Regions from separate parts of the Alkalihalobacterium alkalinitrilicum genome, predicted to be linked through region 4. Evidence: predicted binding sites of a transcription regulator. Region 4 holds the regulator's gene; each other region holds the start of a gene.

Region 1 (8,137 bases), 1.6 Mb from region 4:
GTATTGAAAAAAAGGTCTTCCGTCTATATGATAAAGGGCTTTTGGTTCCCCGAACCGGCGCGATGCTCCACCAGCTAATACAATACCTACTATTTGATAAGAATTCATTCCAACCCTCCTTTCCTCAAACCAATAACTAATTAGATTATTTCATAAATATGTTGTTTTTTCTATTGAATGGATTTCCAATATATAAGTAAAAAAGATTGAATAATAAATTACCAAGCAAAGCTAAATTAAATCATTATAGAAAAGCAGGCTCCTCCATAACTAAAGAATGGAGAGGCCTGTTCTTTTATGCGGTCTAAAGTTTAACATTTTACTTCAGCATTTTTTCTTGAAAAGAAGAACCAGTTTACGATTAAGCTGATGACGTAGTATCCGATAAAGATATATAAAGCTAAGTTGGCATCACCAGTAGTATCAATAGACCATCCGAAAATTTTTGGAATAAAGTAGGCACCGTAAGCGGCAAATGCTGCGATTAACCCTAGAACGGGTGCTGCAAATTTCTCTTCAAAAATAAACGGAACCATTCGGAAAGTTGAACCGTTGGCAATTCCTGTTCCAGCAAATAACACTAAGAATGAAAGTAAGAAGCCAGTAAAATTACCATTGTTTAAGAAGAAAATAACGCTAAATGTTGCTGCGATCATTACAATTATGGTCCAAAATGTTACTTTTGCACCGCTATTCACTTTATCAGAAATCCATCCACCAAATGGACGAATAGAAGCTCCAACTAATGCCCCTAAAAAGGCATAACTCATAACGTTAATCTCTGGGAACTCAGCACGGATCAATAAAGGGAAAGCTGCCGCAAATCCGATGAACGATCCAAAGCACATTACGTAAAGCCATGTCATAACCCACATATGTTTCATTTTTAATACAGATAATTGACTCTTAATGTTCGGTTTAGGAACAGGAAGTTCATCCATAAAGAAAAGCGTAGCGATCAGTGAAGCAATAATAGGAATGACCCAGATAAATGCTGCATTTTGAATGTAAACGACACTACCATCTGCTAATGTTTGGCCACCACCAGTGAGTGCACCAATAAACCCTAACCCAATAACAATTGGAGTTGCAAACTGAACAACACTTACACCTAAGTTACCGATACCAACGTTAATTCCATTGGCCGTACCTTTTGCTTTTTTCGGATAAAACGGATTTAATGTAGCAGTAGACGATGCTAAGTTTCCTCCACCAAGTCCACATAAAGCCGCAAGAATTACCATTGTAGTAAAACTTGTTTCTGGGTTTTGAACGGCAAATCCAATCCCGATTGCTGGTATTAATAATAAGGCTGTAGTTAATAATGTTGTTTTTTTCCCGCCAATTAAACCAGGCATAAATGTATAGAATAAACGTAAAGTTGCACCTGTTAATCCGGGAAGTGCAGCTAACGTAAATAATTCACTACTTGTAAAGTTAAAGCCTACATCATTTAAACGGACAGCTGTAACGGACCATAATTGCCATACAATGAAAGCTAAAATTAAAGAAAATACTGATAAAATTAAGTTCTTTCTAGCAATCTTTTTCCCTTCATCTTCCCAAAACGTCTCGTTTTCTGGCTCCCATTTCGTTATTTTCGCCATGATCTATTCCCCCAAAAATAATAGTGTTTGATTTTTTTAACATCGATGTTTCTTACAAAATCGATCATACAATCAAACGAAAGAGTTGAAAGTGATTTTTGTCACAACTAAATATTTGTTTTCTTTTATTATAGGGACATAGCAAAATATTAAACGAAATGTTGTCCACTATCACAGTTTTGTCGGTTTGGTACACAAGATTCGATGAGACTCGGAATGGAATTGGAAAAATGCTTTGAACGTCTTGACACACCTCATAAAGTCAAAATGGGTGTATCTGGTTGTCCTAGAAACTGTGCGGAATCAGGAATAAAAGATGTCGGTGTCGTTGGTGTTGATGATGGCTAGGAGCTTTATGTCAGCAGAAATGGTGGTACTGACCATCGTAAAGGTGACTTGTTATGTAAAGTTAAAACAGAACAAGAAGTGTTAGCTAATCCTGAAAAAAGAGCAGAGTTATGTAAATTAGATGAACTTCAGGAAATGGTTGGGCAAATTTTTATTGTAGACCAAGAGATTGTAGTTTTTCGGTTAGTGAATGGGGATGTTCATGTTTACCTAAGTAAGGGTCAGGTTAAAAAATCGTACATTTAGTGAACATAGCTTAAGTGTGACTACTATTGTGATTTTAATCACAGTGTAACGAATTACGGCATTGTTATACTAAATTTATAGATAAATAGAAGGTAGTAGTGGAAGACGTTATTAGAAAAAAATATTAAGTAAGAGTTCTTACTACATTCTAATGACGTCCTCATTTTATTGAAAATTTCCAAGGAGTTGAACAATATGAGTCATCCACAAGGTTTCAAAAAAGGGAATTGGAATCAAGAAATTGATGTGAGAGATTTTATACAAAAAAATTATACATTATACAATGGTGATGATACTTTTCTTGTCCCTGCAACAGAAAGTACAAAACAGTTATGGGAACAGGTCATGGAACTAACGAAAAAAGAGCGTGAAAACGGTGGGGTTTACAATCTAGATACTGAATTGGTTTCTACGATTACATCACATGGACCCTCTTATTTAGATAAAGAAAAAGAAGCGATAGTCGGTTTTCAAACGGATGAACCGTTCAAGCGATCGTTACAACCATATGGTGGTATTCGCATGGCAGCTACTGCTTGTGAAGCGTATGGCTATGAAATGAACAAAGACGTAGACCGTTTTTTTTCAGAGCATCGTAAAACACACAATCAAGGCGTATTTGATGCATATACAGATGAAATGAAGCTTGCTAGAAAAGTGGGAATTATCACGGGTTTACCTGATGCTTATGGGCGCGGTAGAATCATCGGTGATTATCGACGGGTAGCTTTATATGGTGTAGATTTTTTAATTAGTGATAAGAAACAATCACTTCAAGAAATGGGAAGTAGAATGTCAGAAGAAGTTATTCGTTTAAGAGAAGAGATAGCAGAGCAGATCAAATCGCTGCAAGAATTGAAAAAACTTGCTGCTTCTTACGGATTTGATATCTCTGAGCCTGCAACTTCGTCAAAAGAAGCATTTCAATGGTTGTATTTCGGTTATTTAGCGGCAATTAAAGAGCAAAATGGAGCAGCGATGAGTTTAGGACGGGTATCGACGTTCTTAGATATTTACATTGAAAATGACATTGAAGAAGGACGTTTAACAGAAGAAGAGGCCCAAGAGTTAGTTGATCACTTTGTCATGAAACTTCGTCTTGTAAAGTTTGCGAGAACTCCAGATTACAACGATCTTTTTAGTGGGGACCCAACTTGGGTAACCGAGTCAATTGGAGGAGTTGGTTTGGACGGTAGACCGTTAGTAACGAAAACGTCATTCCGCTTTATCCATACATTAACGAACTTAGGACCTGCTCCTGAGCCAAACTTAACTGTCATTTGGTCCACTAATTTACCAGAGAATTTTAAGCGCTATTGTGCGAAAATGTCGATTCAAACGAGTTCGATTCAGTATGAAAATGATGACTTGATGCGAGTGGAATTCGGTGATGATTATGGAATTGCTTGCTGTGTATCGGCCATGCGTATTGGTAAGCAGATGCAATTTTTCGGAGCTCGTGCCAACTTAGCTAAAGCACTATTATATGCAATAAACGGCGGTATCGATGAAAAAGCGAAAATCCAAGTAACACCGATGTTTGGAAAAGTTCAAAAAGAGTACCTTGATTTTGAAGAAGTTATGGAGAAATTTGATTATGTTATGGACTGGTTAGCTGAACTTTATATTAACACTTTAAATATTATCCATTTCATGCACGATAAGTATAACTACGAGCGAATCGAAATGGCACTACATGACAATGAAATTCTTCGAACGATGGCTACTGGGATTGCTGGTTTGTCCGTTGTCGCTGACTCTCTAAGCGCGGTCAAATATGCGAAAGTTAAAACGATTCGTGATGAAAACGGGATTGTAGTGGATTATGAAGTAGAAGGCGATTATCCTCAATACGGAAATAATGATGATCGAGTTGATGAAATTGCTCAGGATATAGTAAGACGTTTTATGAAAAAATTGAAAAAATATGATACCTATCGTGATGCAAAGACGACGATGTCAATCTTAACAATTACATCAAATGTCGTCTACGGTAAGAAAACTGGGAATACACCTGATGGAAGGAAGGACGGTGAGCCATTTGCACCTGGAGCTAACCCACTTCATGGAAGAGATAAAAAAGGTGCACTTGCTTCACTTAATTCAGTAGCGAAACTCCCGTATCATCATTCGTTAGATGGAATTTCAAACACATTCTCGATCGTCCCGAAAGCATTAGGAAAAGAGCGAGAAGATCAGGTCACGAATTTAGCGGCAATCTTAGATGGTTATTCCGAAAAAAATGGGCATCATTTAAATATAAACGTGTTTGACCGTGAGACGTTACTTGATGCGATGGAGCATCAAGAATTATATCCACAGTTAACGATTCGTGTATCTGGCTATGCGGTAAACTTTATTAAATTAACGAAAGAACAACAGTTAGATGTTATAAATCGTACGTTCCATGACTCAATCGGAGCGAAACAACCAGTATTAAATTAATTAAAGTGCCAGGCTTCTTTAGTCCGCTAAAGGTGCCTGGCACTATTCAAAAAGGGGCTTTGTATTATATGAAGGGTTACGTACATTCAGTTGAGACATCAGGTATGGTAGACGGCCCTGGTATTCGATATGTTATATTCATGCAAGGATGCTTATTACGCTGTCAATTTTGTCATAATCCTGATACGTGGGAACAGAAAAAAGGTGAGCCAGTTTACGTAGAAGACCTCATCCGTGACATTGAAACATATATTCCGTATTTAAAACGTTCAAACGGCGGTGTTACGGTTAGTGGAGGAGAACCACTTTTACAAATGGATTTTTTGATTGCATTATTTAAACGTTGTAAACAGTTAGGACTTCATACGACCATTGATACATCTGCAGGATGTTTTTCAAAAAGCCAAGCATTTTTGCAGACTTTAGATGAATTATTAAAGTATACTGATTTATTTTTACTAGATCTGAAACAGATTGATAATGAAAAACACAAACAATTAACATCAGTACCAAACACTCATATTTTACATTTTGCTGAATTATTAGCTGAAAAACGACAACCTGTTTGGATAAGACATGTACTTGTTCCTGGTAAGACAGACAACGAAGACGATTTAAGGAATCTAGCTTCCTTTATTAAGTCGTTATCGAATGTTGAAAAAATAGAAATATTACCCTACCATCAAATGGGGGTATATAAGTGGGAGCAGCTAGGATTAGAATATCCTCTCTCACACGTCGACCCACCAGATGAAGAAACGGTGGAACGAGCAAAGCAAATACTCGGAATTGAAAAATAATGTCTACAATTGATAATATACAACAGGGACCTCGAATGTAGACGAGGTCCCTGTTGTATGTAGTAGATAAGTTTGAAAGGATTTAGAAGTACCTTGTATGATTACTCGACCGCTTGAATTCTTTCAATATAAGCTCCATATTTTTCAGCGTGTTTTTCATAAACAGGTTGGACAAGTTCACGGAAAGCGTCTAAATTAAGATCTTCGCTATCGATAATTTCCACACCGTTATCCAATAAATTTTGCTTTTGTTCTGCCTCTAAGCCTTGAGAAATGTCACGTTGAATTTGAGCAAACTCTTTACCTAAATTAATAATCACTTCACGAATGTCCTCAGGTAATGTCTGGTATAGTTCTTCATTCATTAAGAGTGTGGCAGATGCGTAATACAGTCCTGCTTCAGAAAAATATTTCGTTTGCTCGTAAACATTTGTACTCCAGATTACACCATATGAAAAATCTGAACCATCAATTACGCCTTGTTGCAAGCCACCATAAACTTCTGGGAATGCCATCGGTGTCGCATTCGTTCCTAACGTGCTATACGTATCGAGTAGAAGTTCACTTTCAATTGTACGCATCTTTAATCCTTTTAAATCTTCAGGAGATTTTATTGGTTTTACATTATTAGCTAAATGACGTTGGCCATTTTCCCAAAATGCAATTCCTTTTAACCCTGCTTCTGACATCTTTTCTAAAATTTCTTGACCGATATCTCCATCTAACGTTTTATATACATGGTCTAGGTCTCTAAATAAAAACGGGAATTCAATGGCAGTTACATCAGGAACAAAGTTACTTACGACTCCTGTAGTGATAACACTCATATCAAGTGTTCCTAATTGAACGCCTTCTAATAATTCTCTTTCGCCCCCTAAGGCCCCATTACCAAAAATTTCAAACTGAACTTGACCGTCTGTAGCTTCCTCAACAGCTTCTGCATAAGCTTCAAAACCTAATGCATAAGCTTCACCAGGTGGTGCAATATGTCCGACTTTCAATGAAATGACTTCACCAGTTTCAGTTTCAGCACTAATATCTACCTCACTAGTCTCGTTTGTTTCAGGTGCTTCTTGTGATGCACTGTCTGACCCGCCACAAGCTGTTAGCCCAATAAGGCAAACAACGGAAGACATGATCGTTGTTAGTAACGTTTTCTTTTTCATCTTAACTGCCCCCTAAATTCTGTATAAATTGTATGTATAGTAGTTTAATTGATGTAATTCTTACTTTAACACCCAAAAGCGTTGAAGTATTGATGTGTTTAATATTATATACTACTATCAGATAATTTGCACTAGTTTTTTTGTACTTTAATAGTTTTATATGTTTTTTATTGTCGTAGCATCAAAATTTGTGTCAAATCTATGTCAAAGCATTTTTAAGTGAGATTCATCACAGAACGAAAAATATTTATTTGATATAGTAAGTCTAAAGGATGTGGTGGTAATGAATTTAGTCGATCGTTTTGAACGAAAACATGATTATTTGCGGATTTCGGTAACAGATCGATGCAATCTCCTTTGTCATTATTGTGTTCCAAATGGTAGCCATGATTGTACGAGCTTTCATCGTTTGTTAACAGATGATGAAATTATCAATATAGTTCAGGTGGGTGCCGATTTAGGAATAAAAAAAATTTGTATCACTGGGGGAGAACCACTCGTTCGTAAAGGACTTCCACAATTAATAGGGAAACTCAAGCAAATTGATGGAATAGAAGATATTGCGTTAACGACAAATGGAGTGTTTTTAGCAAAATACGCTCATGAGTTAAAAAAAGCAGGCTTAAATCGAATGAATATCAGTTTAGATACTCTAAATGAAGAAAAATACACGAGGATTACTAGAAATGGAAAACTACAGAACGTATTAGAAGGTATTCAAGCAGCAATCGAGTATAACTTTCAGCCGATTAAGTTAAACGTTGTGTTATTAAAAGATTATAATGTTGATGAAATCGAAACGTTTTTACGATGGACAATGAAAGAAAACGTACAAATTCGATTTATTGAATATATGCCTATTGGTGACCAACAATCCGAATGGTCTAATCAATATCAATCTTTATCGATCGTAGAAGATGTGGCTCGAACGATCGGTGACTATGTTGAACATAAGCGCCAACAAATGGCAGGGCCCGCTCGCGTTTATTCTTTTCAAAATGCTAAAGGAAGTTTCGGCTTGATCCATCCGATTTCAAATGAATTTTGTACTTCGTGCAATCGACTACGGTTAACCGCAGATGGTCATTTGAAGTCGTGCTTATTTTGGGAGTCAGAAGTACCAGTCAAACAGATTGCTTATGACAAAGATGAGTTAATTGAAGCCTACAAGCGAGCTTTGTTCTTAAAACCGAAAAACCATGAAATGGGGCAATCGCTGTATCAACAAGGAACCCCAACGACAAGAGTAATGTCGGCTATTGGTGGATAAATGTCTGTCCTTGTTTAGCCGACAATAAGACTCTTAATGAATTCACTTCATTTTATTACACTGACAATCAGTAAAGTCCCCTAACTTATTCAGAGGCCACTGAAAAACTTCCGTTTTTCAAGATGAAAGAATAAACACACAAAAAAGAGACGTTCCTATATCCATTAAATGGATAAGGGTGTCTCTTTTTGCTTATAATTTAAGTCAATCCCATACTATAGTTATCCAATTAACTTCAGAATTCTTTTCAAATTC
Region 2 (8,137 bases), 340 kb from region 4:
ACCGCTATTGCCACTGATAAAATAACGAACCATTTCTTCTGTTCTTTTATAAATTTGTTGTCATTTAAGTCCAATAATAAAGGTATAAATAACAAAAAAACAATTAGAAAAAGGACGTTTAATAACAATTGCTCAAACCCTTCCACACCAGTTCCTCCTCTCATTACTTGTAAATTTTGTAAACTGCCAACCTATTTTAATATATCAACAATATTATAACAATTCACATAAAACCATAGTATTAAAATCTGTTGAAATATACAATTCATTACTAGAGTCTTAGCTACTTTATGTAACAGAAGTTGTACCTTATGAACCGTCCATAGAAGAGGCATTAACACCACACAACACAAAAGGTAGAATGCTTTTCAGCATTCTACCTAGGAGACTGATCCTTATCTGTGAAATAAGGGGCTAAACGGTGCTACTACACTTCATTGAATTACACTTCGTTCGATTTGTTTTAGCTGATAAAAATAACCTTTTTGCTCCATAAGCTCAATGAATGTGCCAGACTCAACAATTTCCCCTTGATCCATAACAATAATTTGATCCATCTTTTCTAATCCCTCAAGTCGATGGCTGACGATAACAACGGTGTCATCTTTAGCCTGGTGATACAACAATTCATAAATCCTGCGTTCTGTCCATAGATCAAGAGATGAAGTCGGCTCGTCAAGAACCCAGAACCTGCCACCTTTAGCCACCGCACGTGCCATTGCTAAACGCTGCTTTTCACCACCTGATAAATTCTGACCTTTTTCCATGACTTCATCCGTTAACAAGAAACCCTCCAAGTAAACATCCGTTAACAACTGATTTAATTGTTTATCTGACCAGATATCAGACGACAATAATAGATTTTCTTTTATCGTACCACTAAAAAAATGGTTTTCTTGAAGAACAACATTCGTCTTTTCCCATAAGCTTTCTTGATCAATTTGGCGAACTGGTACCTTATTAAAGAGAAGCTCTCCTTCACATGGAGGATATAATTTAAGTAAAAGCTTCAACAACGTCGATTTACCAGAACCACTCGGTCCGACAATAGCATTTTTTGAACCAGCAGGAAAGCTCAAATCTATATAATCCAATGATTTACGCTCTTCACCAGGAAAAGTAAAGCTAACACCTTTGAATTCAATAGATGGGGTTTCAATAGGGAAAGGTCGCTTCTCTTCAGATGAAGTTGCCCTTTCTTTATTTCTCATTACCGCTTCAAGTCGTTTGGCGGCTTCCTCACTTTCTTCATAATATACTGGGAAAGCGGCCATCGGAGTCGATTGTTCAAACACGGTCAAACTTACCATGACTAGCATCGCTAAAAAAATACCATCCAAACTTCCACTTGCAACTAAAAATGCGCCAACCGCCAATATAGACCAAACGACAATCAGTGAAATTGCTGTGTTTATCGATTGATTGAAAAGAGATTGTTCACCAGCCCTTTGTTCTTCATAAATATACGCCTTCGATGCGGCCCCAAGTTGTATTTCTTTCTCTTTTAGCTTTTGATGAATTTTCAGCTCGCGAAATCCGTAAAACCACTCCGTTACTTCCGTCGATAAATGTGCCCGCTGGTCACGAATTCTATTACTCACTTTTTTCTGTTTTTGAGCAAACCAAGCTGGAATAACAAATCCCGTCAAAAGAAGACCGATTGTTAGCAAAACTACGACCAAAATCGAATAAAACGATACAAATAGTATTGTGCTTAAGAAAACCGTCACCATAATAATTGGCGGATACACGACACGCAGAAAAAAGTTTTGTAAACTTTCTACATCACCAACAATACGTGCCAAAAGGTCACCACTACGATACTTTTGTAACAAAGAAGGTGCGAGGTTTTCTAACCTATCATAAAAATATACTCGTAAATCACATAACATCGTAAAAGTGGCCTGATGAGAGTAATATCGTTCCCCGTAACGGCTCAGCGCACGCAGTATGCTACCGATTTTAACAACGGCTACCATCACAAGTAATACATATAATGGAGGCTCGAGAGCAGCTTGCGAGATCAAATATCCATTAGCTGCAAATAACGCAACTGCAGTTATCCCCGCGACATAAGCAAATACAATAGATAGAATAATATCTCTTTTTTTCACCATCATGATGCGGATAAGATTCATGAGCTCAGTCATCTCTGCTGCTCCTCCTCTCCATGTCTAGAAAACAGTTCTTGATAAGATAAGACTGAAGCTTTTAACTGATTGTGAGTTCCTTGTGCGACCATTGCACCATCTTCAAGAAATAAAATATGATTCGCTTCTTTAATCGTTTGAATCCGATGAGCTACTGTAATGATCGTCGATGTTTTCGCTAACTTTCTGATCGATTTGTGAAGCAACTGCTCTGTGAACAAATCAAGACCCGTTGTTGGCTCGTCGAACAGAACTACCGCTGGTTTTTTTAAAAAGGCCCGAGCTAATGCAATTCTCTGTTTTTCCCCACCAGAAAAACCTCTACCACCTTCACCAATCGGCGTATCATATCCTTTAGGTAATGATTGAACCAATTCAGAAATACCTGCTTTAACCGCTGCTTTTTCAATTTCCTCATTTGTTGCTGCGATTCCTAAGGCAATGTTTTCCGCAATCGTTCCTGCAAATAAATAAGGGTGTTGAGTAATATAGCTCACGTGAGCAAACCATTGATGCTCCTGATAATCTGAACGCGTTCTTCCATTGATAAGTACTTCTCCTTCCAATGGCTCTAGTAACCCTGCAATGACATGAAGAAGTGTTGTCTTTCCAGATCCACTTTTACCGACAATCGCGACTTGACCCTTTGCTGGAATGTTAGCTTGGATATTTTTTAACACAAACCCTTCCGTATCATATTCAAAGCCAATATTCTTTAGTTCCATTGAAATAGATTCTTTCATCACCGAGATGCTCCCCCACTTGCTTAGACGATCTTCTGAGGCGAGTTCTTGTTCAATTTTAGAAGCTGCTCCAGTACTACTGCGTCCAGCATGAAAGGCACTTCCTAACTCCTTGAGCATATTGTAGAATTCAGGCACTAATAAAAGAATAAAGAAAGCTACAAAAAAACTAATTTCATTGAATACAACAAGTCGTAAGCCCAGCTCTAGGGCAACAAGTCCAATGCTTAACATCGAGATAAACTCAAGCATCAAAGAAGATGTAAATGCTACTTTTAATATCTTCATCGTAGCATTGCGGAAATCGAGACTACTTTGACGGATTTTCTCTTTGTATGGTTTAGAGCGACCGTATAACTTTAAGCTTACAAGTCCTTGTAATGTATCAAGAAAGCGACCTGAAAAAGCGGTTAAACTATCCAGCTTTTCCTCTGATTTTTGTTGTGTGATCTTACCTATGATGATCATAAACAAAGGAATGAACGGAGCTGTTACTAGAATAATAAGCCCCGAATATACATGTTGTGTGAACACGACAACTAAGATCATGAACGGAACTACTGTCGTCATAATTCGTTGCGGAACATACTTACTATAAAAACTGTCTAGTTCATCCACCGCATCCATCATCACACTTACCTTTTGCCCAGTTTGCCCTTTGTAGGAAGTCATTAACGACTGACCTGAATAAACTTGGAGTAAGCTTTTACGATAGTCAGCTTTTACTTGAGCCGCCATTTTAAGACCAATCTTCCCACTCCAAAACGATAAGACTGACCTGACCAAAAAGACGGCCAATAGAAGCAATAAAAACAAAAGAACTTCATCAAACGCACGGTTTTTTAAGAACAAATCATCGACAATCGAAACGATCAAATAGGCTTGAAAAATTACTACGATACCGAAAGCAAAGGCTAGCGCAAAAAGTGTATAATACCGCCCCTTCTGACCCTTAGCTAGCTTTTGAAGTGACTTCATATGTTAATCCTCATACTTTGTGCTTTTAGAAGCAACAAATAAGGAAAGAATTATTGCTATTAGAACAACAAGGAGTGGTGCATAAAACAGCAAGAAGTTGTGCATCAATATTCCTCCTTAAGCTTTACCTTTTTGAATATAAGGCTTATTCATAACAAACAGTTTAAATACTAAATACAGCGACGGAATAAGCAGTAATAATCCTAAAATAAACACCGTGATTAACGCATAAGCCATCGTTTCATTTGTAAAACTATCGTAAATCGTTAAATGTGGATACAATAAGTACGGATATCTTGAGACGCCATAACCGTAGAAAGCACAAGCAAACTGCAAGACGACAAAGATAAATGACCAACCGTATTGCTTTGTTTTTAATAGCCATAAACTGACGAGAAAACAGATAAATGAAATCGTAAATACCCACCAAAGTGATAATAATCCTTCAAAATGAGCAGGATTATGCCATCTCATTTCGATAATAATTCCTAATGCGGTTATAATCGTTGGAAAACTCCAAATCCACGTATATTTTCTAAATAATCGCAAGGCTCCCTCGTCTTCAGCTACTGAAGAATAGTAAGCTAAAAAACTTGCTGAAATGAATAAAACACTTACTAAACTTAAGAGAACAATCGACCAAGCAAACGGACTCGTTAACAAGGCGTTATAATCTAACTCGATGCCTCCCCAAGACGTTTCGCGAATAAACCCACCTTGGGATACAATTAACGCTGTTGACAATGAAGCTGGAATTAGTACACCTGTCACTCCATACATCAATGTGTAGCCCTTATGCCCTTTTGTACCATACGTACCAAAAGCATAATAACTGCCACGTAACGCCAACAGAATAATCGAGATACTAATCGGAATTAATAGTACCGTTCCAAAATAGTATGCCGTCTGCGGAAAAAAGCCGATCATACCGATAAAAAAGAACACAAGAAATACATTTGTGATCTCCCATACAGGAGACAGATAACGTTGGATCACCGTATTCACAATATGATGCTTACCAGTAACTATCGCTGACGCATTGAAAAAACCAGCACCAAAATCAATGGAGGCTACAATGACGTAGCCAAATAGGAACAACCATAATACTGATATTCCTATAATTTCGATCGTCATCTTGCAACACTCCTTTGCTTTTCAGACTGTTTCTCTAACTCACGTTCAACCGGGTTCTTTTTAAATAAACGAATTAATACAACCGCTGTACCAACCATCAAGATAAAATACAGAATTGCAAAGGCAATAAACATCAGCCAAACGTGCGGTGAATCTGTTGCACCTTCTGCTGTTTTCATGAACCCATTCATGATCCATGGCTGTCGTCCTACCTCTGTAAACCACCACCCCGCTTGGATGGCTAGCATCGACAAAGGACCTGCCATGACAAGAAGAAAACGAAACACTCGAGTTTTAATAAAAGACCAATTCCGTGACATCGCCAGCCAATATACCATCGAAAGAACCGTTAACCAAACACCAATAGTGACCATAATGTCAAACATATAATGCACAATATATGGTGGATGTAGCTCTTCAGGAATATCATTTAATCCCGTAACAACACCGCTTGGATGACTATGAACGAGAATACTCAATGCATACGGAATTTCAATACCATACTTGACTTCATTCTCTTCTGTTAAGACCCCGAAAAGAACAAGAGGAGCTTCTCCTTCTGTTTCAAAATGCCACTCTGCCGCTGCTAGCTTTTCAGGTTGATATTCTGCTAGAAACTTACCAGATAAATCGCCTACAAGCGCTGTGGCCACACAAAAAATAAAGCCAACTTTCATCGTTAATGCAAGTGCTTTACGATGGTATTCATGACGATTGCCTCGCCACATATGAAATGCTGCAATGGACGCTAATACGAACGCCGATGTCATGTAGGCCGATGTTAATACGTGCGCTACTTTTGTAGGCATCGCAGGATTAAACATCGCTTGCAATGGCTGAATATTTGTTAATGCACCGTTCACTAACGTGAAACCTTGTGGTGTATTCATAAATCCATTCACAGACGTAATAAATAAAGCTGACATGGCCGCTCCTAATACGACGGGTGCCAGTAAATAAAAATGAAGTTTCGGATTTTTAAAACGATCCCATGTATATAAATAAATGCCAAGAAAGATAGCTTCAAAGAAAAAGGCGAAGGTTTCCATAAACAACGGTAATGCAACGAGCTGACCAGCAAACTCCATAAAGCGTGGCCATAGAAGAGCTAGCTGTAAAGCAATTGCTGTACCTGTTACTACTCCGACCGCTACACTGATCACATAACCTCGTGCCCAACGCTTTGCCAATAACAGATAATGCTCATCGTTTCTTTTTAAACCAATCCAATGAGCAAGCATAATCATGAGCGGAATACCAACACCAACTGTTGCAAAAACAACGTGGACTGAAAGTGTCAACATCGTTAAATAGCGACTAAATTCAACTGACTCCATTTTCTCCCTCCTCTAACCCCTTGCTTTTTCAATATAAGAACTATAAATATAGTGTATACCTCAAATGTTTGTGAAGTATATCACAAATGAAACGATTCTGTTACAAAAGATTGAGAATTTCGTGTCATCCAATAAAGTGAAACTCAATCAGTGGTGTTTTCTTCATCCCCTACTAACATGAACCAATCGGGTTGTTACGGCCGCTTATATAGAAAGTAATACCCTCTTGGTATTCAACTCACGTTTAGCATTGCAAAGGTGAATAGTGCCAAACTTAACTGGTCAACCTATGTTAATGAGAATTATATATACAAGCTAATTATTAGCAAAATAACACCGACTTCATATATAATATATAATTGCAGATTATAACTTAGGGGTGTACAACATGGACAATGTTTTTGATTACGAAGATATTCAATTAGTACCAGCAAAAAGTGTGGTGAATAGCCGTTCTGAATGTGATACATCTATAACATTTGGTGACCAAACCTTTAAATTACCTGTTGTTCCTGCAAATATGCAGACCATTATAGATGAGGAAATAGCTACTTTTTTAGCTGAGAATGGGTATTTTTATATTATGCATCGCTTTCAACCCGAGAAGCGATTGTCTTTTATTAAAGATATGAAATCACGCGGTTTATTCGCATCAATTAGCGTTGGAGTCAAAGAAGAAGAATATGGATTTATACAACAATTAGTAGATGAACAGCTTTCACCAGAATACATAACGATTGATATTGCCCACGGACACTCTAATGCCGTAATAGAAATGATTCAGCACATTAAGAAACTCTTACCTCAAAGTTTTGTTATTGCTGGAAATGTAGGAACACCTGAAGCAGTACGAGAATTAGAACATGCTGGTGCGGATGCAACAAAAGTAGGCATCGGACCAGGAAAAGTATGTATTACTAAGATCAAAACAGGCTTCGGAACGGGCGGTTGGCAATTAGCTGCACTACGTTGGTGCGCAAAAGCAGCCAGTAAGCCAGTCATTGCAGATGGCGGTATTCGAACACATGGTGATATAGCCAAATCCATAAGGTTTGGAGCATCTATGGTTATGATTGGCTCATTATTTGCTGGTCATGAGGAATCTCCAGGCGAAACCATTGAAAAAGATGGAAAGCTTTGCAAAGAATACTTTGGTTCGGCATCAGAATTTCAAAAAGGTGAAAAGAAAAATGTCGAAGGTAAAAAGATGTACGTAGAACATAAAGGATCCTTAAAGGATACACTGAAAGAAATGGAGGAAGATCTTCAATCCTCTATTTCTTATGCAGGTGGAAACAAATTAGACGCCATTCGTCATGTTGATTATGTTGTTGTTAAAAATTCTATCTTCAATGGAGATAAGGTTTATTAAATTCCAAGTTTATAACTGACACATCCCCCTTTTATTAGACCAAATGGAAGGGGGATGTTCGTTTAGTTTAAAGACAAAAAATTACCATTCAGCTATAGAACCATCTTTGTGACGCCAAATTGGATTCTTCCAACTATGGCTTACTTTTGCCATTTCACGCACTTTTTCCTCATTGACTTCAATTCCTAAACCAGGACCATCTGGAATGTTAACATGCCCATCTTTATATTCAAATACAGATACATCGGAAAGATAATCTAATAGATCACTCTCTTGATTATAGTGAATTCCAAGGCTCTGTTCTTGAATATAAGCATTATGGCATGTTGCATCAATTTGTAAACAAGCGGCGAGGGCAATCGGTCCTAATGGACAATGAGTAGCGAGAGCCACATCATAAGCTTCAGCCATAGAAGCAATTTT
Region 3 (8,137 bases), 960 kb from region 4:
TCCTCTAAATGATTTATGTGAAATTTTTAACAATATAAGCTGAAGATTAATATCCAAACAGAAATTACTCTCATAAAAATGAAACATTTGAGAAAGATAAAAAAACTAGTAGATTACACCAATTTTCTCCAAGTGAAATTTTATTCCGCAACAACTGGCAGTAACAACAAAATGAACACAGACGTTGCCACGTCCTGTGGCAACGTCTGTGTGACCCGTATCGTGTGGGCTTCAATTAACCGTGGGGAAGAGGAAATCCCTCACTGATGGAAGTTTCACCATATATGGAAGAATTCCTTGATCGCATATCGGTACTTCTCGTTTTTGGGTTTCAATCCGTCGTTCAAAAGCTTAATTAAGTGGATCTACTCCCATATATGAAAGAAGAGAACCGAAGAAAACGACAAAAGTTGCTCGGTCAATCAGAGAAAACGATCCGCTTGAAATCGAAGACTTAAAGGGGATTTTGAAGAATGGGAAGTAATCAACAGTACCAAATTAGTCCGATTGAAATGGGTGTCACACTAATCTCTTTAATTTTTGGGGTCGGGATTCTTACATTACCAAGGGTATTAGCCGAACGGGTTGGTACGACAGACGGTTGGATTTCAATCCTTGTTGCTGGATTCATTACGATGAGTTTAGTTTATATCTATGTAAGGATACAAAAAAAATTTCCAACTCAGTCCCTTCTTGAATTTATCGCTAACGGGAAAATCGGGAAATGGGGCGCAAAAGTATTAGCCTTTTTCTTTATCTTTTATTTTACTGTGTTACTTGCCTTTCAAGTGAGAATATTAGCAATGGCAACAAAATTGTATTTAATTGACCAAACACCTTCAGAAGTCGTTATTGGCATTATCTTACTCATCATTACGTATGCAGCTTCAAAAGGAATGCAAGGAATTGTTCATATTCATTTAATGTTTATGCCCTTTATACTTACAGCTTTATTTGGTGTCATTATTTTCAATCTTGGAGAAGCCGATTTTGGACAGCTATTACCAGTTGTAAGTGAAGGATTTATGCCTGTTTTATCTGGGATTTTACCTCCGATGTTTTCCTTTGCTGTCATTATGTTTCTTTTCTTTTTTATGGGTCATATGAAAGAAAGTGATTTACGTTCGCTGCCGCTAAACATTGCAATCCTTTTTCTTGTTCTAACCTACACCTTTCTAGCCATTATTTCATACGTGACATTTGGACTTGAAATGACGAAGGTCATTACATTTCCAGCAATCGAACTGGCAAAGGAAATTGAAATTATCGGTGGATTTATCGAAAGACTAGAATCTTTATTTTTGACGGTTTATATTATGGCTATTTTTACAACAATGGCGACTGTATTATTTGCAAATATTAAAACGATCGAAGAACAATTTATACCATCTAAAAAACTTAGAACATGGATCCCACCTGTTATTATTTTTATCATTTTCATTATTTCGTTTATACCTGACTCCATTACTAGTCTTGAAAACGTTGGTCAACTTTTGGCGGTGTTAGGAGATGTTTTATTAATATTAGGTATTGTGAGCGGCTACATCACTGTCTGGATCCGAAAACGAAGTAAAACTTCGTTTGATAATAGTAGTCAAGTATAAAACGTTTAGGCACCTTTTACATTTTACTGCGTGAAAGGTGCCTGGTACCATTTTATTGCAAATAGATTTTTATATCTAGCGTTTCAATTTGTGAAATGAGCAGCTCTTCGTACTCCTGGTGAGCTAAATAGTTGACTTCAGCTTCGACAACTTCAGGCTGTTCTTCTTTTACTTTGTCGATCATATCCTGCTGTAGCTTCAGCCATTGAGTCAACAGTAAGTGGCATTTCCTCAGCGACCTCTTCTACATCAGCGTCTGCTTGTTCAATATCTGTTGACTGCTGAGTATCTGTTCCTGATGAGTCTTGAAAAAATAAGTATCCCCCTCCAAAAGCTATCCCAAAAGTAAGGACAAAAGTAAGAATTGCGCTTTTCATTTTCCAGCTCCCTCCTTCGTTTCTTTTATCGAGCCTATCGTTATTTTTACTTGTAGCGGTATACTATTAAAAGAGTATAAAGTAAGGAGAGGTTGACAGAATGAAGCGGATAGACACTATGAAGTTTTTACTACAAAATGTACCTTTATTTAAAGAGTTAACGGAAGTTGAAATAGAACCAATAAGTGAAATGGCATATCCACGAGAGTTTAAAGTAGGTGAAATCTATTCATGCAAGGGGATCCGCTTGATCGAGTGTTTTTTATCCATGAAGGGCGAGTAAAGATTTACAAAACAGATGTGAGCGGAAAAGAACAAATTGTTTCTGTGCTTCAAAATGGGGATATGTTTCCGCATGCAGGTTTTTTTCGAACAGGAGGTTATCCAGCACATGCTGAAATTATGGAAGATGCGACCTTGCTCGTCATTCCAATTCAAGAATTTGAACAGCTACTTCTCCAACGACCAGATGTGTGTATAAAACTATTCCGTGTGATGGGGGAAAAAATAATTGATTTGCAAAGTCGATTAGAAGAACAAATATTTCACAATACGTACGAGCAAATTCTTATGTTATTTCTCCGTCTTGCTAAAACACATGGAAAAAAACAAGAAGATGGGCGAGTGAGATTAACGATTTAATTTACTAATCAAGAACTGGCCAATATGATAGGTACTTCAAGAGAAACGGTTAGCCGTACATTAACGAAGTTAAGGAAAAATCACATTGTCGAAGTTAGCCAAAAGGGTCATTTACTCATTTCGCTAGACTTAGTAAAACAGGAACTACAAATTGAATAATCTTTCGTTGATGAATGATCTCAAAGAATGGAGAGACATTGCTAGAATAATATGAGAATGAAGGGATGTTAAAACAGAACGCCACAATAAGTAGACGTTCTGTTTATTTAGTATGGTTATTTGTTTTGAGCTCGTTGGATGAGTTCACTTCGACCTAGACTACCTAGTGACTCGGCTGTAACAGGAATGAAACTTTCATTCCTACCATATTCATCATGGTTTTGTTTTCCCAATGACTTATAACGAATATGAACTTCTTCTAAATATTCTGGAAGCTCTTCAGCTGGTGGGAACGATTGTTTCATCGCGAGTAACCATGTTTCAAGTTTATAAGTTCCTCGTTCAGTAATTTTGCATAGATCTTCAAGCGATTGGACCAATTCATTTAAACAATCTAATCCGTTCCGTAATCTTACAATCCCTTTTAATTTGGCTCTTTCAGCAGAGTGTTCTAATCTGTACGTGTTTTCTTGGTATTGAAATTCAATAAAACAACTGTTACGATCCCAATTGAAATGGTAATCTACAATTTTTAAACGCTTCATAACCTTTATAAGTTTGCTTTCACACATATTTTGTTCCTTATGGGGCATCCATTTAAACATAAAAATCACCTTCCTCTTTTTTTCTAAAAATTCCAACTTATACAGGTGGTAAAGTATAACAAATGACAGCGATTTTCTTCGTTGTCGACGGTAAATCGTGTTTTTCTAGATTGTTTTAATAATCCGTACACTCTATACCGTTGTTTTCTACAAAATAAACGAATCCCCTTTTGTAATCGTTTTACATATGTCGACCATTTTTTTAAAAAGCAAAGAAAGAACGGTTCTAAAGACAAAAATGGTTTATTTTTGGTAGGCAAATAATAGATATTTGTCTAAACTTGTCAACGATTGCGAATAAAAAAATTTTGTTTCCAACCAATTCATTAACCTGTAATGGAGTTTTTTTCGTTTTTGTGATGTACATCACTACACCTTCCGCTCGAATTCGATACAATTTAATTAGCAAGTCATAATAAAACAAATGGAGGGTTACATTATGGAAACCATCTTTGATTTTTCAACAAAAACAGGTGAGATTGTTACACGATTACCAGAAACGAGTACAATTTTAAAAAAATATAAAATAGACTTTTGCTGCGGTGGAAACCGACCAATAGGTGAGTCAATCAAGGAAAAGAATTTAAATGGGGACGAAATTCTCGAACAACTAAATAATGCTTATATAAAATCATTAGTGAAACCGAGTGTTACTTGGAATGAAATTACTAATTCTGAGTTGATCGATCATATTATTTCGACTCACCATGCGTATTTGAGCAGTATATTACCAGAGTTAAGTCAATTTACAACGAAAGTTTTTCGTGTACACGGAAACCAGTGTCCTGAACTAACGAAGGTTCACCAGTTGTTTCACAGTTTAAAAGTGGAGCTCGAACAGCATACGATTGACGAAGAAAATAATGTGTTTCCTTTAATTCAAGCTTTTGAAGAAAACCGATCGAGTGAAATTATTTCTAAGTTATCGGAAAATATTAAGGAACTAGAAGATGAACATGAAGGAGCGGGAAATATTTTAAAACAGCTTCGTGAAGTGACAAATGATTATTCTGTTCCAGATTGGGCATGCATGACTTTTCAATTGACCTACCAAAAACTTGAAGATTTAGAAAGTGATTTATTTCAACATATTCACCTTGAAAACAACATCCTATTTCCAAGGGTGACTAAAGAATTAAGGGAGGTGCAATGAATGGAGATGCAACAGCTAGGATGCATGAGTGGGATGATGTTACGAGATGTAGAAGAGCATTGCCCAGCCCTTGAACAATTAAAAAAAGAACATATCCCTCTCACAAAACAAATGGAAGACTTTTATGAACTTACCCAAAGCATCGAAGGAGATGAGGCAGTAGCGACTAGAGAAAGCTTACAGCAATTGTATCAACAAGTAAAAGTGTTTGTATCCCAACTTGAACCTCACTCTGAGCGCGAAGAAGGTATTCTTTTCCCAATGCTTGCTGCCCACATTGGACAAAACATGGGGCCGATTGCCGTAATGGAATATGAACATGATCAAGCAAAAACCTATTTAAGGAAATTTCTGTCAGAAACAGAAGAACTTGGTTTAAAGGTAGAGCTCAATGATATTCGAACGTTAGCGAATTATGCGGCTCAAGCGTATTTAATTTTATCAGAACACTTTATGAAAGAAGAAAACGTTCTTTTCCCGTTAGCAGAACAATTCCTTTCGCCTGAAGAAAAACAAGAACTTGAAATGAGAATTAAGAGCTGAACTTTATAAAGAAAAACATGATGTCCGTGCATAATATTAACAATGATGTCTATCGCTAAAGCCTCACCAATTCTTATTGAATTGGTGAGGCTTTAGCAATTTTTCTAGAAACATATTTCCTATTAAACTTTTAAAGAAAAAATTTAAGGATTGAAAAATTCTAAAAAGTGATTGAATTTACTAAAATTATCTGATAACCTTTAGTTAACCGATTTCAGAAACCGATTTCAGAAATCGGTTACATATACAGAAACACTAAGTTCAGGGTGTGAATATCATGAAAATTACAATGGATGAAGTAGCAAAAAGAGCAGGTGTCTCAAAAACTACTGTTTCACGAATTATTAACGGGAATTTCCAACACGTACATGAAGATACGAAAGAAAAAGTTTTAAAAATAATAAATGAATTGAATTATAGACCTAATGCTTTAGCTAAAAGTCTTAAGCAGATGAAAACGAATGTAATTGGAATTGTCTTATCTAATTTACAAAACCCTTTTTGGTCTAGTGTATTGCAAGGCGTAGAAGATACTTGTCATTCTAACGGCTATAATTTAATGATTTGTAACTCAAATGATAATTCGAAACTTGAGCAGGAGCATATAGAAGGATTACAAATGAAGCAAGTAGATGGGATCATCGTTAACCCTACAATGAAAAATAAACAGTTATTTCAGTCAATAATAGATAGAGAGTATCCAATTATCGCCATCAATCGGAAAATTGAAGATGTACCTCTTGATACCGTTGTAGTGGATAATATTAAGGGCTCTGAACTAGCAATGGAACATTTCATTGAATTGGGAAAAAGTTCTATAGCTATCATCGTTTATCCACCTGATGGAATTAGTCCTAGGGAAGAAAGACTTCAAGGGTATAAAAGTGCTCTTATAAATCATGGTCACACAATTAATGAAAAATACATTTTGATTGTTGAGGAAAAAAAGGGTGCTGCAAAAGAAGAAATTAAAAAAGCACTAACTTCAAAAGAGCCACCAGATGCCATTTTTTCAACGAATAATATGATGACATTGGAAATTCTTGAAGGGATTAAAGAGTTAGGAATGAGTGTTCCTCAAGATGTAAGTTTAATCGGGTATGATGAAACCGTTTGGTCAAAGCATTTAGCTCCACCGTTAACGACAGTTAACCAGCCGAGTTATGAAATGGGAAAACTAGCGGCAGAAAAGCTTATTAACCTATTAAACACTAAACAAAAGGCAGAACCTAAAGTTACACAATTACAACCAAATTTGATTATAAGAGAATCTTGTTAAAAAATATCGTAGGAGGCGTTAGGATTGAGTCAATTAGGTTTTAGAGTACTACCAATAAATAAGAGACCAAGTCAGCAAATAATAGAAGCATTCTCGGATGTTGTTACTCCACATATTAGCGATAATATGAGTCGGATGAGTGCCGTTGGAACAAAATTAAGACCTTACCATAAAAGCGGAAGATTAGTAGGTACAGCACTAACAGTAAAGACAAGACCAGGAGACAATTTAATGGTCCATAAAGCGATTGATATGGCAAAGCCTGGTGATGTGATTGTTGTCGATGCTGGTGGAGACCAGACGAATGCAATCGTAGGTGAAATTATGTTACGAATTGCGCAAAAGAATGAAATTGCAGGATTTGTGATCAATGGAGCAATAAGAGATATAGCGGCATTTCAAGAAGATACATTTCCGGTTTATGCGTGTGGTGTTACTCATCGAGGTCCGTATAAGGACGGTCCAGGAGAAATCAATGTATCGATATCTATCGGTGGGATGATCGTCAAACCTGGTGATATTGTTGTTGGAGATGAAGATGGAGTTGTAGTAGTCCCACTTGAAGATGCAGAAAATGTACTAGCGAAAGTGAAGAAACAACAAAAAGTAGAAGAAGAAATTTTAGCGTCAATTGCAAATGGAACTGTCGATCGTTCATGGGTAAATAAACTATTAGCAGATAAAGGATGTGATGACTATGATACCAACTAAATTTGATTGGAAAAAGCTTCAATCCTTTTGTACCGATGTCTTTAAAGCAGCGGGTGTTCCCGTAAAAAGTGCAGAGATCGTTGCAGAGTCATTAGTTGAAGCAGATTTACGTGGAGTTGACTCACATGGAGTCGTTCGAACATCCATTTATTTAAAAAGGATGGAGGAAGGTATGATACAGCCTGACTCTAATTTTTTTACCCACTCTGAAACCGATACCATGGCTCTTTTAGACGGGAATAATAACTTCGGGTCAGTCGTTGGCATGGAAGCTTTGAATAAAGCTTTAGATAAAGCGAAAAAGAGTGGAATCGGAGTCGTTGGTGTGAAAAATTCGAACCACTTTGGGACAGGTGCTTATTATGCGAATAAAGCGATTGATCAAGGCTTTATTTTATTAGTCCTTTCCAATGCATCTCAGACGATGCCTCCAACGGGCGGGGTTAGACCATTCTTAGGGACAAATCCATTAGCGATCGGTGTCCCAACAGGTACGGATGTTCCGTTCATTTTGGATATGGCGACAAGCGTTGTTGCTAGAGGGAAGATTATTGTCGCTTCACAAAAAGGAGAATCGATCCCTGAAGGATGGGCGATTGATAAAGATGGTAATCCAACAACCGATGCTAATGCTGCATTAGAAGGTTCCGTCCTTCCACTAGGTGGACCAAAAGGATATGGTATATCGATGTTTATTGATATTTTAGCAGGTGTACTCACTGGTGCTGGATTTGGGAAGTACGTTAATAATATGTATGAAAACTGGGAAGACCCACAAAATGTTGGCCACTTCTTCCTCGCGATCAATATTAACAACTTTATGCCAATTGACTATTTTAAAGAGAGAATGGATCTATATATTACAGACTTAAAAAACGAGCCAAAAGCTCCAGGCGTAGAAGAGATTTATATTCCAGGTGAACTTGAATTAAGAAGAACAATAGAAAGAAAAGAAAACGGTATTGAATTACCTGAAAAAGTAGTGCAAGAGCTGAGTGAGATTGGCCAAAAATATGGAATTGACTTTACTCAAGCGGCTTACACAACAAATATAAGTACGGAGG
Region 4 (8,137 bases):
TGAGGAGAGAGTGTGTGAAAAAGAGTTGGATAATTGTTATTAGCTTGTTAATCTTCTTTGTATTCACAACTAATGCGAAAAGTTATGAACAACAACAGTCACTAGTTCTCATCGTTGTCCCTGATTTTTCTTTTGAAGAAGTAGATTGGTTAGTAGAGCATGGGGATGAGGAGTTATGGAAAAATGCTGGTTTGGCTGCCTTAAATGTTCGACCAGATGGGAGTTATTCATACTTGAACAATACGGTCTCATTAAGTACGGGTGTACGTGGAGTAGGTGTGGATAATTGGAATGGTTTTGAACGAGGAGAACATATAGATGGAAGAAAGGTAGAAGATCTCCTTTTACAATGGACAGGAAACTATCCACAAGATAGTTTGCTTCACCCGTATTTCCATAAGTTAGTCGAGAAAAACAATGAGACAACGTTTCGGGCTCCAATTGGGATCTTGGGAGAAACACTAAAACAAGAAGGGGTACATCGTTACGTTCTTGGAACAAGTGACTTAAATATTGAGGAAAGAGTTCGTTATGGATCATTGTTTGCTGTAGATCGGAAGGGTGAAGTGCCTGGGAAGTTATCTGAAATGGTACAAGTAGATCCAGAGGCCCCATATGGGTTAAAAATGAATACTAACAGCTTACTTGAGGAGATCGAAACGATCGAAAAAAACAGTGAGCAGTCATTTATTGTAGTCGAGTGGGGTGATTTTTATCGGTTATATGCAGAAAAGAACAAGATGACTACTGATCATTTTGTGAATAACTATGAGGATGTACTTCGTTCACTCGAACAATTTATTCAATTGATTGTGGATAACGAAAATCGCCATGTGATGTTGGTATCTCCGATGATGCATACAGAAGCATACAAATTAAAAAAACAACTAAGTCCTTTTTTTTATTGGGACGCTGCTCACTTCAATTCATTAGAGTTATATTCACAAACGACTAAACAACGCCATGTTATTAGCAATGTCGATATCGTACCAACGATTCTTTCGATTTACGACATTCAAATACCAGCTAGTTTACCTGGAACGTCTCTAAAACGTATAGAGCGTTCGGATGATTTACATGATGAAATAATTAATAATATCAATTGGATATTTAAAATTTATAGTACTCGAAGCGTCGTCCTATCAAGTTATATTACGTTATTAGTTTTAATGCTCATTGGCGTAGGTATCTTGTTGTGGAGGAGAAGAACAAATCCTCGCTGGTTAAGTATTGGAAAAGTATTATTATTAGCAGCTGTGAGTTCACCGATATGGTATCTTTTTTTATCCAAAGTGCTTCTTTATGTTCATAGTGGTTACTACTTTTGGTTATTAACGTTGTTATCGATATTATTAGGATGGCTTCTTCTAAAGTTTACGAAATATCCGCTCGTTCTTTTAGGTACAGTACAGTTTCTAGTAATCACATTAGATTTGTGGATGGGTTCTCCTTTAATGCAAAGATCCTATTTAGGTTATGATCCGATTATAGGAGCTAGGTATTACGGGATTGGTAATGAATATGCGGGAGTCTATATGATCTCGGGATTACTATTATTAATTCCTTTTTGGAAGGCATCAAAGAAAACCTTTTTCTTAGTAGTCACCATTCTTTTTATTTTTTTAATTTATATGTTGGGAGCCAGCCATCTAGGTACTAACGCTGGAGCAACGTTATCAGCTGCTATTGCGTGGGGATTTATTGCTGTAAAGCATAGTTTTATTATGAAAAAGTGGAAGTTGTGGTTACCGATTCTTCTTATTGGGATTCCACTTCTTTCACTTATGCTTTTATATTTGTTACAGCTAAGTGGAAAACCGACACATATTGGCTATGCTTTTGAAAGGATTTTAAATGGCGACCTAACTTATATGTTGGACGTAATCACAAGAAAATTGCAAATGAATTGGAAGATATTTAAGTTTTCCAATTGGACTCAGCTGTTTGTCACATCTTATATCTTAATGGGAATTATGTTGTGGAGACAAAAAAAATGGATTAAAAATGAGCGTGAAAAAGACATATTGCAAACAATGCTTGTTACATCCGTTGCGTTATTATTATTAAATGACTCTGGTGTTGTAGCAGCGGCAACGTCCATGTTTTTGATTGTGGCTACCAGTTATTTTTGGTTACTAGAAGAAAAAGAGGGAGAAGCTACATAAGCTTCTTCCTTTTATCATCTTGTAACTTAACTGACTATCCTATCTTAATTAAATAAACGTTTAATTAATAGAAAAACCCCACAACTAACTTAGGTGGGGGAAGAGGAAAACCCTAACTGGTGGAAGTTTCAATTTATTCTTGAATTTGCTCCCATTCGGTTAAGAGTTGTTCTATCTTTTCTTTGTGAGTATCTATTTGTTGTTGAAGAGTGGCAGCTTTTTCATGGTCTTCATAAATATCTGGATTACATAAGGCTTCTTCCCATTCAGCAACTTCTGCTTCCATTTGGTCGACCGTCGTTTCAATTTCTTCAATACGACGCTGTCGTTGTCTCTCTTTTCGTTTTGCTTCTTTATCCATTTGGAAATTTTGTTTATCCTTTTTTGGTTCATCACTATTTGATGGCTCAGATGCAGCCAATTCATGTAATTGGCGAGCTTCTTCTTTTTTATGCAAGTAATAGTCATAATCTCCAAGATAATTAGTGATCTGTTGTTGTGTTAGTTCAATAATTCGTGTGGCCATTCGGTTTAAGAAATATCTGTCATGCGAAACAAATAATATCGTTCCAGGATAATCGATTAACGCCGACTCTAAAACTTCCTTACTGTCTAGGTCAAGGTGATTGGTCGGCTCATCGAGAATGAGGAAATTTGCTTTTTTTAACATTAGTTTTGCTAAGGCGAGTCGCGCTTTTTCTCCTCCACTTAAATCAGAAACAATTTTTAAGACATCATCACCACTAAAGAGGAAATTTCCTAAGACTGTTCGGATTTCTTTTTCTTGCATAAGCGGGAATTCATCCCAAAGTTCGTGTATTACTTGTTTGTTCGATGTTAATTTTGCTTGTTCTTGATCATAATAACCTATAGCAACGTTACTTCCATAGGAGACGGTTCCTGTTATTGGTTGCAATTCTTTAGTAATGATTTTCAGTAAAGTTGATTTACCAATTCCGTTGGGACCAATTAATGCTACACTTTCACCACGATTAAGTTGGAAATTAATGTCTTTAAATAATGGGACATCTTTATAACCACCAGAAAGAGCTTGTACCTTTAAGACTTCATTGCCTGTTTGTTTATCAATTCCGAACAAGAAATTTGCTGTTTTTTCATTTCCTTGAGGTCTACCTAGGCGTTCCATTTTTTCTAGTGATTTTCTACGACTTTGAGCTCTTTTGGTCGTAGAAGCTCTAGCGATATTACGACGAACAAAGTCTTCTAGTTTCGCGATCTCTTCTTGTTGCTTTTCAAATTGTTTTAATTCTTGTTCGTAGCGCTGAGCTTTTTCTTCAAGGTAGTCACTATAATTCCCTTTAAACTTTGTCGCTTTTGTTCTTGATAATTCATAAACGTGATCGACAACTTTATCTAAGAAATACCGATCATGTGAGACAATGAGAACCGCTCCAGGGTAATTTGTTAAATATTGTTCCAGCCAAGATAGTGTTTCAATATCAAGATGGTTCGTTGGCTCATCAAGAATAAGTAAATCTGGCTTGGTTAATAGTAGTTTTCCGAGAGCTAGACGCGTTTTTTGGCCACCACTGAGTGTAGAAATTTTCGTAGCATAGTCAAAGTTTGCGAAGTTCAAACCAGCTAGTACGGAACGGATATCGGCCTCGTATTGATAGCCACCTTCATCTTTAAACGTTACTTGAAGTTGATCGTATTCTTGCAAGATTTTATCGTAATGTTCATGACTTGGATCAGCCATTTGTTCTTCGAGCCGTCTAAGAGCCCGTTCTTTTTTTTGAAGTTCAGCAAAAACCGTTAACATTTCATCCCAAATGAACAGTTCAGACTCCAATCCTGTATCTTGAGCAAGATAACCGAGTTTGACATCTTTAGGAATAATCAAATCACCTGAGTCGAATGATGTCTGACCAGCAATAATTTTTAATAGTGTTGATTTCCCAGCCCCATTTCGACCAACAAGAGCAATTCGTTGTTTTGACTGTATTTCAAATTTTATATTTGTCAAGATGGGCTCTACGCCGAATGATTTGGTTAAATTTACACACTGTAATAAGATCATAAATAAAATCCTTCCTACCTATAAAAAGGTTGTTCAAAAAGTTCAGGAGGAGAACTCGCTGTTGAAATGAATTTGTTGATTTGTTACGTTAAACGGAATAAAATTTCCCTATGTGCTATTAAATCAAGTTTACCTTATCAGACGGTATTCAACAACTTCATGAACACTGACTGAAAACAATTACATGAAGAGAAAAATAGTGTACAATATGATTTGTAATAACCTGAAATGGTGTAAACCTTGGAGGCGATCTATGAAATTCGAACAACCCAAAATTCCACAAGCAACAGCGAAACGATTGCCCTTATATTATCGGTATTTAGAGAATCTTAATTCTTCGGGAAAGCAAAGAGTATCATCGTCAGAGTTAAGTGAAGCGGTGAAAGTAGACTCGGCGACGATTCGCCGTGATTTTTCTTACTTTGGTGCTTTAGGTAAAAAAGGGTATGGATATAATGTTAATTATTTGCTATCTTTTTTTCGGAAAACGTTAGATCAAGATGAGTTAACGAAGGTCATCCTTATTGGGGTCGGGAATCTTGGTACTGCGTTTTTAAATTACAATTTTGCTAAAAATAATAATACAAAAATTGAGATGGCTTTCGACGTTGACGAAGATAAGGTTGGGCAAGAAATCGGTGGGGTTAGAATATACAATTTAGCTCAGCTTGAAGAACAATTAGATCCAGACGTGACGGTCGCTATATTAACAGTTCCCGCTCATTCTGCTCAAAAAATTGCTGACCGACTCGTTTCTGTAGGAATTAATGGCATTCTTAATTTTACGCCAGCAAGATTAACAGTTCCAGACAATGTTAGGGTTCACCATATTGATCTATCAGTAGAACTTCAAGCACTTATTTATTTTTTAAAGCATTATCCGTTATAATAGAGGATAAGCCTATAAGTGATATTTCGTTAGAGTATATAGAAAGTTAAATTTAAGGAGGTGTTTGTTATGCCATTAGGACCAGGTAGTTTAATTTTAATAGCATTAGTTGCCCTATTGATCTTCGGACCGAAAAAGTTGCCTGAATTAGGAAAAGCAGCAGGAAATACATTACGTGAATTCAAGAATGCTACTAAAGGATTAGCAGATGAAGACGACGATAACAACAAGAAAAATGAGAAACAAAAATAGTTAGGATGGGTAATTCATGGAACAGAAAGACATGTCTGTGTATGATCATATAGGCGAGTTGCGTAGACGGTTAATTATCGTGTTCGTCTTTTTTATTATCGCCTTTGTGATTGGATTATTTATAGCCAAGCCGATCATTACCTTTCTTCAAAGTGCACCGACTGCTCAAGATATTCCAATGAATGCCTTTAAGCCGATTGACCCACTCAAGGTATATATGACATTTGCATTTTTTAGTGCATTTTTACTTGTTTTCCCAGTCATTTTATATCAGCTTTGGGCATTTATTAGCCCTGGTTTACATGAAGTTGAGAGAAGAGTGACGTTAGCTTATATTCCAATTGCATTTATATTATTTCTGATGGGAATTTCATTTTCTTATTTCATTTTGTTTCCGTTCGTCATTCAGTTTGTCGGTGCGTTAGCAGGACAATTAGGAATAAATGAAATGTATGGAATAAATGAGTATTTTACCTTTCTCTTTCAATTAACCATTCCGTTTGGGATCCTGTTCCAAATGCCAGTCGTTATTATGTTCTTAACACGGCTAGGAATCGTAACGCCAGTCTTTCTTGCAAAATTTAGAAAGTTAGCTTACTTTATCCTTCTCGTGATCGCGGGATTAATCACACCGCCTGAATTGATTTCCCATTTAATGGTTACTTTACCATTATTCTTGTTATATGAGATTAGTATAGTCATCTCAAGAATATCGTATCGTAAAGCACAACGCCTCGAAGAGCAACGTTTAAAAGAACAAGAACAGGCGGATAATGAAAATCATGGCTAGACTGCATTCACTGAATGCAGTCTTTTTTTGGGTTGCCTGGCACCATTGAAACCCGTACTTATAGCTTTGAAGAGGTGGACCATTGACAAAAACCATCACACATCATACGATGGATTTACTGTATTAAAGTGATGAATTGTAGGGGTTGAAATAATGAAACAGTTTCAGATGAACCAGACAATGAAGGGACTTCCAAAGCAATATTTTGCGAGCCTCGTCGCTAAAGTAGGGGCACTTGTAAAAGAAGGTGCAGACATTATTAATTTAGGACAAGGAAATCCAGATCAGCCAACACCTGATCATATTGTAAAAAGTTTGAAGGAAGCGGCCGATCTTCCTAAATACCATAAATATCCACCATTTCGAGGGTATCGCTTTTTAAAAGAAGCGGTTGCGGAGTTTTATCAAAGAGAATATGGCGTGGATATTGATCCAGAGAAAGAAGTTTGTGTTCTGTTTGGCGGAAAAGGTGGACTTGTTGAAATTAGTCAATGCATGTTAAATCCTGGTGACGTTACGCTTGTTCCAGATCCTGGGTATCCAGATTATTGGTCAGGAGTAGCATTGGCTGGAGGCCAAATGGAAATGATGCCATTGCAAGAGAACAATAACTTTCTACCCGATTATCAAGTGATCAGTGAAGACGCTAAAAAAAAGGCTAAACTTATGTTTCTGAATTATCCGAATAACCCAACAGGGGCAACAGCGTCGAAGGCATTTTATGATGAAACGGTTACATTTGCTAGGCAGCATGATTTATGTGTAGTTCATGACTTTGCATATGGTGGTATAGGATTTGATGGTCAAAAACCAGTAAGCTTTCTCCAATCAGAAGGGGCAAAAGAGGTTGGAATTGAAATTTATACGTTATCAAAGACATATAATATGGCAGGTTGGCGTGTTGCTTTCGCTGTTGGTAATGCCTCTGTTATTGAAATGCTTAATTTATATCAAGATCATATGTATGTAAGTTTGTTTGGAGCGATCCAGAAGGCCGCAGCTACTGCACTTCTAAGTCCACAAACTTGTGTGGACGAATTGGTAAAAAAATATGAAGGCCGCCGCAATGTTCTTATTGAAGGTTTACAATCGATTGGCTGGGATGTAAAAGCACCGAATGGGTCTTTCTTTGCGTGGCTGCCGTGTCCAGAGGGAATGAGCTCTGAAGAATTTGCTGATATCCTACTTTATAAAGCACATATTGCGGTAGCTCCTGGCCGAGGTTTCGGTGAAAGCGGAGAAGGGTACGTTCGTGTAGGCCTCTTAGAAGAGGAAGACCGATTAAAAGAAGCAGTCGAGCGTATTCGAAAACTTGAACTTTTTTAAAATGAGAGGAGGTCCTCCAATGAAAGTTGCAATCTATCAAATGGATATTGTACCAGGTCAACCAGAAGAAAATCGTAAAAAAGTGAGACAGTGGGTTGGCCAGCTAATGCAAAGTGAAGAAATACCAGATGTCATTGTTCTTCCTGAAATGTGGACGACAGCTTATACGTTACCGACGTTAGATGAAGTCTGTGAGGGTGAGCGGAATGAAACTGCCCAATTTTTAAGTGAAATGGCGAGTATGAACAACATCAACGTTGTCGGTGGTTCTGTTGCGACAAAGGTAAAGGATAAAATATATAATCGAGCGCTAATCTTTAATCGATCTGGGCAACAAGTTCACCAGTATGATAAAGTACACCTCGTTCCGATGCTTGATGAACATCTATATTTAGCTGGAGGCGAACAAAAGGCTCAAATTTTTGAATTAGACGGAGTGAAAGTAGGTGTGATCATATGTTATGATCTTCGTTTTCCAGAACTTGCTCGCTCGTTAGCCTTAGACGGTGCCGAAGTGCTGTTCATTTTGGCGGAGTGGCCTGAAGCAAGGCAAACCCATTGGACAATATTGCAGCAAGCCAGGGCAATTGAAAACCAAATGTATATTATATCGTCCAATCGAGTGGGGACTTACGATGGAGTAGAATTTTGTGGGAGATCATATGTGATTAACC

Evidence for each region. The regulator Rex, encoded in region 4, represses fermentation and respiration genes when NADH is low (regulators of the CRP and FNR family bind a similar motif). The targets are predictions, from matches to a motif close to TTGTGAAATATTTCACAA.
Region 1: the regulator Rex is predicted to act here: its motif matches at 2,228-2,245, upstream of pflB (formate C-acetyltransferase).
Region 2: the regulator Rex is predicted to act here: its motif matches at 6,411-6,428, upstream of BK574_RS15040 (cytochrome ubiquinol oxidase subunit I).
Region 3: the regulator Rex is predicted to act here: its motif matches at 3,742-3,759, upstream of ric (iron-sulfur cluster repair di-iron protein).

The regions. Positions count from the first base shown of each region.
Region 1 is NZ_KV917368.1:1,880,535-1,888,671, reverse strand. It holds gene BK574_RS08735 (molybdenum cofactor guanylyltransferase) at 1-108, opposite strand, end outside; gene BK574_RS08730 (MFS transporter) at 312-1,607, opposite strand; partial or broken gene BK574_RS28380 (nitrite reductase large subunit) at 1,764-2,039, shown strand; gene pflB (formate C-acetyltransferase) at 2,397-4,646, shown strand; gene pflA (pyruvate formate-lyase-activating protein) at 4,715-5,446, shown strand; gene dctP (TRAP transporter substrate-binding protein DctP) at 5,548-6,612, opposite strand; gene moaA (GTP 3',8-cyclase MoaA) at 6,896-7,882, shown strand; gene BK574_RS08700 (IS1182 family transposase) at 8,104-8,137, opposite strand, start outside.
Region 2 is NZ_KV917368.1:3,115,967-3,124,103, forward strand. It holds gene BK574_RS15020 (ATP-binding protein) at 1-146, opposite strand, end outside; gene cydC (thiol reductant ABC exporter subunit CydC) at 435-2,150, opposite strand; gene cydD (thiol reductant ABC exporter subunit CydD) at 2,147-3,871, opposite strand; gene cydS (cytochrome bd oxidase small subunit CydS family protein) at 3,875-3,976, opposite strand; gene BK574_RS15035 (cytochrome d ubiquinol oxidase subunit II) at 3,989-5,005, opposite strand; gene BK574_RS15040 (cytochrome ubiquinol oxidase subunit I) at 5,002-6,342, opposite strand; gene guaC (GMP reductase) at 6,731-7,714, shown strand; partial or broken gene dgoD (galactonate dehydratase) at 7,796-8,137, opposite strand, start outside.
Region 3 is NZ_KV917368.1:4,420,077-4,428,213, forward strand. It holds gene BK574_RS21415 (GerAB/ArcD/ProY family transporter) at 474-1,604, shown strand; gene BK574_RS28940 (hypothetical protein) at 1,657-1,788, opposite strand; gene BK574_RS21420 (hypothetical protein) at 1,757-1,981, opposite strand; partial or broken gene BK574_RS21425 (Crp/Fnr family transcriptional regulator) at 2,082-2,782, shown strand; gene BK574_RS21430 (hypothetical protein) at 2,899-3,327, opposite strand; gene ric (iron-sulfur cluster repair di-iron protein) at 3,827-4,540, shown strand; gene BK574_RS21440 (hemerythrin domain-containing protein) at 4,541-5,083, shown strand; gene BK574_RS21445 (LacI family DNA-binding transcriptional regulator) at 5,361-6,362, shown strand; gene BK574_RS21450 (RraA family protein) at 6,387-7,073, shown strand; gene BK574_RS21455 (Ldh family oxidoreductase) at 7,060-8,137, shown strand, end outside.
Region 4 is NZ_KV917368.1:3,457,231-3,465,367, reverse strand. It holds gene BK574_RS16680 (hypothetical protein) at 15-2,165, shown strand; gene BK574_RS16675 (ABC-F family ATP-binding cassette domain-containing protein) at 2,299-4,206, opposite strand; gene BK574_RS16670 (redox-sensing transcriptional repressor Rex) at 4,460-5,095, shown strand; gene BK574_RS16665 (twin-arginine translocase TatA/TatE family subunit) at 5,165-5,347, shown strand; gene tatC (twin-arginine translocase subunit TatC) at 5,364-6,137, shown strand; gene BK574_RS16655 (pyridoxal phosphate-dependent aminotransferase) at 6,291-7,463, shown strand; gene BK574_RS16650 (carbon-nitrogen family hydrolase) at 7,483-8,137, shown strand, end outside.